2 regions of the Stenotrophomonas sp. 96582_Sma genome follow, and region 1 is predicted to be linked to the other one. Evidence: riboswitches for the same ligand, from Rfam matches in the RefSeq annotation. Region 1 holds a riboswitch; the other holds the start of a gene.

Region 1 (4,423 bases):
CGGCTTCGGCATGGACTGGCAGCTGCATGATGGCCGCCGCCGTGCACGCCTGCTGGTGCTGGTCAGCAAGCAGGGGCACTGCCTCAACGACCTGCTGTTCCGTGCCCACAGCGGCCAGCTGAAGGTGGACATTGCCGCAGTAGCGTCCAACCACGCCGACTTCGCGCCGCTGGCGGCGTCCTACCAGGTGCCGTTCCACCACCTGCCGGTGACCGCTGATACGCGCGCGGTGCAGGAACAGCAGATCATCGACCTGGTCGAGCGCGAACGCATCGATCTGGTGGTGCTGGCGCGCTACATGCAGATCCTGTCACCCACGCTGTGCCGCGCGCTGGCCGGCCGTGCGATCAACATCCACCACAGCTTCCTGCCCAGCTTCAAGGGCGCGCAGCCGTATCATCAGGCGCACGCACGCGGGGTCAAGATCATCGGCGCCACCGCGCACTACGTCACCGAGGATCTGGACGAAGGTCCGATCATCGAACAGGACGTGGCCCGCGTGGACCACGCGATGGCTCCGCGCGAACTGGTGCGGCTGGGCAGCGATACCGAATCGCTGGTGCTGGCACGCGCCGTGCGCCGCCATGTGGAACACCGCATCCTGCTCAACGGGCACCGTACGGTCGTGTTCCGGTAATCGCCCATCCCGCGTCCGCCGGGCATGGCCCGGCGCTACCACGGGTGCTATCCGGTAGTGCCGGCCGCTGGCCGGCAACTGCAGAGATCCCGAGGTTGCCGGCCAGCGGCCGGCACTACCGAATCCTGATTTCATCCAATGAAAAGCCCCCGGTTCGGCCGTCCCGCGATCTGTAGGGGGGCGTAGTTAGGGGGCTGGATGAATCGATTGTGTTGTCGTGGGCAGGAGCGCGCAAGCGGCATAAGCGACGTGCGCGGTAGCGCCGGGCCATGCCCGGCGGTCACGCCTCAGGCGATCGAAATCCCCGCCTTGCCCAGCGCTTCACGCACCATCGCGTCGTTGGCGTCGGTCACCGGCTTGGTCAGCTCCCACAGGAATTTCACCCGGAAGCCGGACTTCACCGCGTCCTGCGCGCTCCACAGCACGCAGTAGTCGCGGGCCAGGCCGCACACGTGCACTTCGCGGATGCGGCGTTCGTGCAGCCAGCCGGCCAGGCCGGTGGCCGGGCGCTCGCCATCGGGGCCATGGTTCTCGCGGAAGGCGCTGTATGAATCCACCTGTTGGCGCGTGCCCTTGCGCAGAATCAGGTCGGCCACGGTCCAGTCCACGCCCGGATGCAGCGCGGCACCGGCGCTGCCCTGCACGCAGTGGTCCGGCCACAGGGTCTGCGGCTGCGCGTGCAGCAGGATGGTCTCGAAGGGGCGTTGGCCGGGGTGCTGGCTGGCGAACGAGGCATGGTCGGCCGGGTGCCAGTCCTGTGTTGCCACCACGGTGCGGTAGCGGCGCTGTGCCAGCAGATCGGCGATCGGTGCCACCAGCGCATCGCCTTGGTCGCAGGCCAGCGCGCCACCGGGCATGAAGTCCGGCTGCAGGTCGATCACCAGCAGGGCGACATCGGCGGGCAGGGCGGTCATGGCAGTTCCGGTACAGCAGAAGGGGCGACCAGCGTGGCCGCCCCATGCCCACACGTCAATCGCCCTGCGGCGTCTCAGCGTCCTGCCCGTAGTACAGCAGGCCGATCTTGATCCGTTCGCGGCCATTCTCGCGGCGGTGACGGTTGGCATCGCGCAGCGAGTACACGCAGCCGCAGTATTCCTGCTGGTAGAACTGCTCGCGCTTGCTGATCTCGATCATGCGGCTGGCACCGCCGCCCTTGCGCCAGTTGTAGTCCCAGTACTGCAGGCCTTCATAGCGCGACGCGGCACGGATGCCGCAGTCGTTGATCTGCGCCATGTTCTTCCAGCGCGAGATGCCCAGCGACGAACTGATGGTGTCGTAGCCGTGCTCGTGCGCATACAGCGCGGTGCGCTCGAAACGCATGTCGAAGCACATCGTGCAGCGGATACCACGCTCGGGCTCGTTCTCCATGCCGCGTGCACGGCTGAACCAGTTGTCCGTGTCGTAATCGCAGTCGATGAAGGGAATGTTGTGCTGTTCGGCGAAGCGGATATTCTCCTGCTTGCGCAGCTCGTACTCCTTCACCGGGTGGATGTTGGGGTTGTAGAAGAAGATCGCGTAGTCGATCCCGGAGGCGGTGATCGCCTCCATTACTTCGCCGGAACAGGGCGCGCAGCACGAATGCAGCAGCAGGCGCTTGCCGTCGGCGGGCAGGGTCAGGGTGGGGCGTTGGAGCTCGGTCATCGTCAGGTACCGCATGGACCGCCGGCAACGGCGGTGGCCCATGCATCAGCGCGTGGGTGAACAGGGCTGGCCGGATACCGTGAACAGGACGCGCGCGGCCGCATCGCCTGCACGCGCAGGACAACGACGGCCCCGGCAACCTCCCCGCGGAGATTCCAGGTCGAGTCAGGGGACGGTCGTGTCCCCCGGCCGGGGCCGGTATTCGGGCTGATGGACACGGGCCGCAGCCCACCTACTACCCGCCGCTTCCCAGGCGTGAGCCCAGTGCTGTTGGCAGGATTCGTTTCCATTCACCGCTGCGGGGCAGCTCCGGAATGGGCGCGCGAGGCGCCTTCACCGGATTCCCGTTTAAATCCCTGCCGCCATCAAGGCCACGGCAGGGATACCTTCGGCGTGCCAACGGTGGACGCGTCGAGGGCAATGGTCAAGGGCCAATGAAAGTGCAGGGCTGTGGCTGGTTTCTCAGGCTGTGAGAGCGCCTCTTGCCATACTGGGCACCGACAGACGGGAGGTGGCTCGTGGCGGCGAAGTACTGCGATCTGGTCATGAAAGGCGGCATCACCAGCGGCATCGTGTACCCCAATGCGGTACTGGCGCTGGCCCGCGAATATCGCTTCAAGAGCATCGGCGGCACCTCGGCCGGCGCCATCGCCGCGGCGGTGGCGGCCGCGGCGGCGTGCGGTGATCGCCGCCAGCAGGAGGGTGAACACCTGCCCGGCGATGCAGGCTACAGCGGGCTGTCGGCGGTGTCGGCGCAGCTGTCGCGGCGTGGCTTCATCTACAGCCTGTTCCAGCCGGCGCGAGGCGCTCGTGCAGCGTATCGGCTGCTGGTGGTGCTGACCGGCAATGCCCGCCTGCCGCACAAACTGCTGTGCCTGGCCATCGCGGTATTCGAGATCGCGCCGCTGGAAGTGCTGGTGTCGCTGTCGCTGCTGCTCGGCCTGGGCTGGTGGGGCGGTGGCTGGAGCGGCGTGGCTGCGACGCTGCTGCCATCACTGCTGTGCGCCTACGGTGCCGGCGTGGCCGGTGCCGCGCTGCGCGTGGCGCGGGTGGCGCGGCGCAATCTGCTGGGCCTGTGCAGCGGCCTCGGCCGCGATGCACGCACGCCGGCATTGACCGAATGGTTGCACGAGTGCCTGCAGCAGCTGTCCGGCAAGCCGCTGGATGCACCGCTCACGTTCGCCGACCTGCACGATGCGCCGCGCTATGCCGGCGAGCCGGACAGCCCGCATGCGATCAGCCTGCAGATGATCACCACCTGTGTGTCGCACAACGAGCCGCGCACGCTGCCGCTGGGCGGCGCGCAGTTCTGGTTCCTGCGCGAGGAGTTCGAGCAGCTGTTCCCGGCCAGCGTGGTGCAGTGGCTGGTGACGCAGGCCGGCCCACCGCTGGAGGTGGACGGGCGGCAGTACTACCACCTGCCGCAGGGCCCGAAGCTGCCGGTGCTGGTGGCCACGCGCATGAGCCTGAGCTTCCCGCTGCTGATCAGCGCGGTGCCGCTGCATGAGCCCTCGCGCCGCGAACGCCGCTGCGAACCGACCGCACCTGCGGCCGACCAGGAGCACAACGTGGCCGACAGCATGGAAGGGCTGACCAGTGCGGGGCAGACCTGCGGACCGGTGATCACCGCGTTCCGCATCTGCTGGTTCTCCGATGGTGGCATCAGCAGCAACTTCCCGATCCACCTGTTCGATGCCGCGTTGCCACGCTGGCCAACCTTCGCCATCAATCTGGTCTACCCGCAGCACGCCGAAGAGGTGAACCACGGCAGCAGTGGCCGCCAGGCGCTGGAACACGCCGTGTTCCTGCCCACCGAAAACCGCCACGGCTGGCAGCGCACCTACCAGTCGATCGCCACACCGCTGGCGGCTGCGGAGCTGGGCCGTTTCCTGTTCGCGGTGGTGGCGACCATGCAGAACTGGCGCGACCTGCTGCAGGCGCGCGCGCCGGGTTACCGCGACCGCATCGTGCATGTGAGCCTGCAGGGCGACGAAGGCGGCATGAACCTGGACATGCCACAGGAGGTGCTGACCCGCATCGCCGACAAGGGCAGCCTGGCCGGTGCGCGCTTCTGTTCGTTCTCGTTCGAGAACCACTATTGGATCCGCTGGCGCAACCTGGCCTCGGCCTACCAGCGCTACACGC
Region 2 (4,423 bases), 290 kb from region 1:
AGGGCGTGTGCGGTGCCGCCGCCAGCCAGCGCGTGACCCAGCGCGTGGAGGACGTCGATGCCTTCCCCGGCCATATCGCCTGCGATTCGGCCTCGCGTTCGGAACTGGTGGTGCCGCTGCTGCGCGGCGATGAACTGATCGGCGTATTCGACATCGACAGCCCGAAGGTCGGCCGCTTCGATGCCGATGACCAGGCCGGCCTGGAAGCCATCGCCCGCGTGTTCGTCGAGGCGCTGGGATGAGCGCACCGAAGCTGCGCAACATCGGCCCCAAAAGTGCAGCCTGGCTGCGTCAGGTCGGCCTGCGCAGCCGCGAGGATCTGGTTGCGATCGGCGCGGTCGGTGCCTTCGTCAAGGTCAAGCGCGCGGGCTTCAAGCCCAGCCTGAACCTGCTCTATTCACTGGAAGGCGCGTTGCTGGACTGCCATTGGCAGGAACTGAGCGAGCCGCAGCGTGAGGCGCTGGTGCAGGATTATGAGGCGCGCATCGCCGCGCATCCGTTGAAAGCGGCCGGCCCGGCCTCGGGACCGGTGCATGAGCAGCGCTTCGACACCGATGATGACGCGGAAGACAGCGTGGCGGAGAGCGCCGACGAGGATTGACCGGTAGCGCCGGGCCATGCCCGGCGAGCGCGTAGCGCGGGTGATGTGGAATTCGCCGGGCATGGCCCGGCGCTACCGGATTCGTCAGGGCTGCTGCAGCTCCAGCAGTTCGCCCACCAGCCCGACCTCGCCGCGCTCGAGCCACACCCGCAGGCGTGTGCCGTGGTCAATACGCAGGGCCCAGCACAGCGACATCGGCAGGCCGCAGACCTGCGACAGCACCATGCGCAGCGGGCCGCCGTGGCTGACCACCAGCGTCGGCACCGGATCGTCATCATCCAGCAGGCGATCCAGCGCGCGCGCGATGCGCCGCTCGAAGTGGCCCCAGCTTTCGCCGTTCGGCGGCGGGAATGCATGCGGGTCGGCATGGAAGGCCGCCAATGCGTCCTCCGGCAGGTCGAACAGCGACTGCCCGTCCCAATCGCCGAAATCCAGCTCTTCCCATTCCTCGTCCGCTTCCACGTCCAGCCCGCGCGGCGTGGCCAGGGCCATCGCCGTGTGCAGCGAGCGCAGCCGCGGCGAACTGATCACCCGCTCCCAGGGCTGCGCAGCGTAGGCGTCGACCAGTTCCTGCGGCAGGCGGGCCAGCTGCGGTGGATCGCTGCGGCCATCGAGGAACTCATCGCGACCGTTGCCGGCATGGCGGACCAGGTCGAGGATCATGCGTGCGTCCTGTACAGGCAACGCGGGAACAGCGGAAAACGGGCGGACATCGGCAACGGCACCACGGGATCGAGGGACCATTCTAAGGGCACAGCAAAGGCAGTCGAGCACGCTCGACACTACGGGCCGCCTGCGATGCCGTAGACTGCGCGCACTTCCAGGTGACCTGCGGCCACGGCCGGCAGGTTGAAACGGGAAGCCGGTGACGCGTGATTCCACGCCAGGCCGGCGCTGCCCCCGCAACGGTAAGCACGTCAGTTCCAGGCAACAACGCCACTGTGCCGCAGGCATGGGAAGGCGCCTGGACGGTGGCCTCGCGCCACCCGGCGGCAAGCCCGGAGACCGGCCAGGAAGCCTCAGGTCGCGATGCGGTGGGCATGGCGCTGGATGACCGCAGCCTGCGCTGCGGCGTCGGCGCATGCCTGCCTTCGCGGCTCCTCCCCTTCGCCACGCGGGCGTGCGTGGTACCTGGAGTCCCCCATGAAGCTGCAGTCCCGAATGCTGTCCCTGGCCGTGCTGGCCGCCCTGCCCGCGCTGGCCCAGGCCACCGATGACACCACCGCGCTCGACCAGATCCTGGTTACCGCCACCCGCACCCCGATCGCCCTGCAGGACAGCATCGCGCCGGCCCAGGTGATCGACCGCGCGCAGATCGAATCCAGCCAGGCCACGTCGCTGCAGGAACTGCTGCGCGGCCGCGCCGGCATCAACCTGACCAACTCCGGCGGCCTCGGCAAGCAGAGCTCGCTGTTCCTGCGCGGCACCAACTCGGGCCACACCGTGGTGCTGGTGGATGGCGTGCGCATCAACAGTGCCGACCTCGGCCTGGCCATGTACCAGGACCTGCCACTGGCGCAGATCGAACGCGTGGAAATCGTGCGCGGCCCGCAGTCCAGCCTGTACGGTGCCGACGCCATTGGTGGCGTGATCCAGATCTTCACCCGCCGCAACCAGGGCGATTTCGCTCCGCACTTCCAGCTCGGCGGTGGCAGCAACGGCCTGCGCGAAGCCAGCGGCGGCATCGGCGGTGGCACCGAACGCGGCTGGTTCGGCGCCGACATCGCCTACCAGCATTCCGACGGCATCGATGCCTGCCGCGGCTCCGCCTCGGTGTTCACCGCGGGCTGCTTTGCCGACGAGCACGACCGCGACGGCTACCGCAACCTGTCCAAGAGCCTGCGCGGCGGCTACAGCTTCAACGACCAGTGGACCGTGGAAGGCAGCGCACTGCGCGCCGACGGCAAGAACCACTACGACGGTTACTACAACTATTCGGAAACCCGCCAGCAGGTGCTCGCTGGCAAAGTGCGCTACACCCCGTCTGAACGCCTGGCTTTCACAGCCAACGTCGGCCGCAGTGACAACGAGTCGGACAACTTCGGCGCACCGGGGGTGTTCGGCAGCGCCCAGACCCATCGTGACAGCGCCTCGCTGCAGGGCGACTTCGGCGTGGCCGAGGGCCAGCTGCTGAGTGCAGGCGTGGATTGGAGCGAAGACAACCTGGACGGCAGCAGCGCCGGATATCTCGTCGACAGCCGCCGCAACACCGGTGTGTTCGTGCAGTACCAGGGTCGCTTCGGCCGCCATCAGCTGCTGGCCAGCGCGCGCAATGACGACAACCAGCAGTTCGGCAACCATGCCACCGGCAGCGTGGGCTGGGCGATGGAACTGGAGCACGGCCTGCGCGTCAATGCCAGCTACGGCACGGCGTTCAAGGCGCCGACCTTCAGCGACCTGTACGACCCGTGGAGCGGCGTGCCGACGTTGAACCCGGAGAAGTCCAAGAGCGCCAACCTCGGTGTTTCGCAGCAGGGCCAGGGCTGGCACTGGGGCCTGGACGTCTATGAGACCCGCATCGATGACCTGATCACCTACGATGCGTCCACGATGAAAATGCAGCAGGTGGAGAAGGCGCGCATCCGCGGTGCCGAGCTGACCGGTGGCGTGCTGTTGGCCGGTTTCGACATCAACGCGCAGCTGAGCTACACCGACCCGCGCAACCGCACCCATGGCAGCACCCAGTTCGACAACTGGCTGCCGCGCCGTGCGCAGCAGACCGCGCGCCTGGACGTCGACCGCCGCTTCGGTGACGTCCGCGCCGGCCTGACCGTGCAGGGTGCGGGCAAGCGCTATGACAACGCCAGCAACTCGGTGAAGGTTGGCGGCTACGGCACGCTGGACCTGCGCGCCGAGTACGCGCTGACGCCGTCGTGGTCGCTGCTGGCGCGCGCCGCCAACGTATTCGACCGCACGTATGAAACCGTGGCGTGGTTCAACCAGCCGGGCCGCGAGTACCAGCTGAGCGTGCGTTACCAGCCGAAGTGACCGCGACGGTCATGGCAGTGCCGGCCGCTGGCCGGCACTACCATGACCTTCGGCAACGCATCCCGGGTTGCCGGCCAGCGGCCGGCACTACCCAATGCGCCGATCCGGGATTGCCGGCCAGCGGCCGGCACTACCCATTTCGTCAGCCCGGGTTACCGGCCGGCGACCAGGGATGTCCGTTGCATCAGCCCTGCAACCCCGGCAACTCACGCAGGTCGTCGATCACCGCCACCGCATGCGCGGTGGCCAGGTCCAGGCCACGCGGATAGCCGTAACGCACCAGTGCGATCGGCATGCCCGCATCTTCGGCGGCGCGGTAGTCGGTCAACGAATCACCCACCATCAGGCATGCGTCCACCGGCAGCCCGAAGTGCGCGGCGACGTGCCGCAGCGGTTCACCACTGGGCTTGCGCTGCGGCAGGGAGTCGCCACCCAACACCAGCGCGAACGCATCACCGATGCCCAGGTGCTGCAGCAGCGGTGGCACCAGCGCTTCGGGCTTGTTGGTGCAGATCGCCAGCGGCACGTTGCGCGCACGCAGCTGCGTCAGCGCTTCGGCCACGCCATCGAACAGGCGCGGGCTGCGCAGCAGGCACTCACGGTAGTGCACCATGAACACCGGCATCACTTCGGCCAGGTCGACTTCGCGACCGGCGGCATGCACGGCCTGCTCGACCAGGCGGCGCACACCATCTCCGATCCAGCCCAGCACCGTGGCTTCCGGCACGCGTGCCACACCGATGTCCTCCAGCGTGCGGTTCAGTGCTTCGGCGATATCGGCGGCGCTGTCGACCAGCGTGCCATCAAGGTCGAACACGACCAGCGGATAGGGAT

The links. Region 1 has a riboswitch for cobalamin ahead of ACZK2R_RS00985 (epoxyqueuosine reductase QueH). Riboswitches for the same ligand answer to the same signal wherever they lie in the genome.
Region 2: another riboswitch for cobalamin. It lies ahead of btuB (TonB-dependent vitamin B12 receptor); the one in region 1 lies ahead of ACZK2R_RS00985 (epoxyqueuosine reductase QueH).

What each region holds. Positions count from the first base shown of each region.
Region 1 covers NZ_CM151122.1:224,215-228,637, forward strand. Annotated here, with positions in the region: gene purU (formyltetrahydrofolate deformylase) at 1-637, shown strand, start outside; gene pncA (bifunctional nicotinamidase/pyrazinamidase) at 925-1,551, opposite strand; gene ACZK2R_RS00985 (epoxyqueuosine reductase QueH) at 1,607-2,293, opposite strand; cobalamin riboswitch at 2,455-2,669, opposite strand; gene ACZK2R_RS00990 (patatin-like phospholipase family protein) at 2,797-4,423, shown strand, end outside.
Region 2 covers NZ_CM151122.1:511,623-516,045, reverse strand. Annotated here, with positions in the region: gene ACZK2R_RS02385 (GAF domain-containing protein) at 1-242, shown strand, start outside; gene ACZK2R_RS02380 (TfoX/Sxy family protein) at 239-601, shown strand; gene ACZK2R_RS02375 (histidine phosphatase family protein) at 686-1,264, opposite strand; cobalamin riboswitch at 1,407-1,629, shown strand; gene btuB (TonB-dependent vitamin B12 receptor) at 1,745-3,589, shown strand; gene gph (phosphoglycolate phosphatase) at 3,774-4,423, opposite strand, start outside.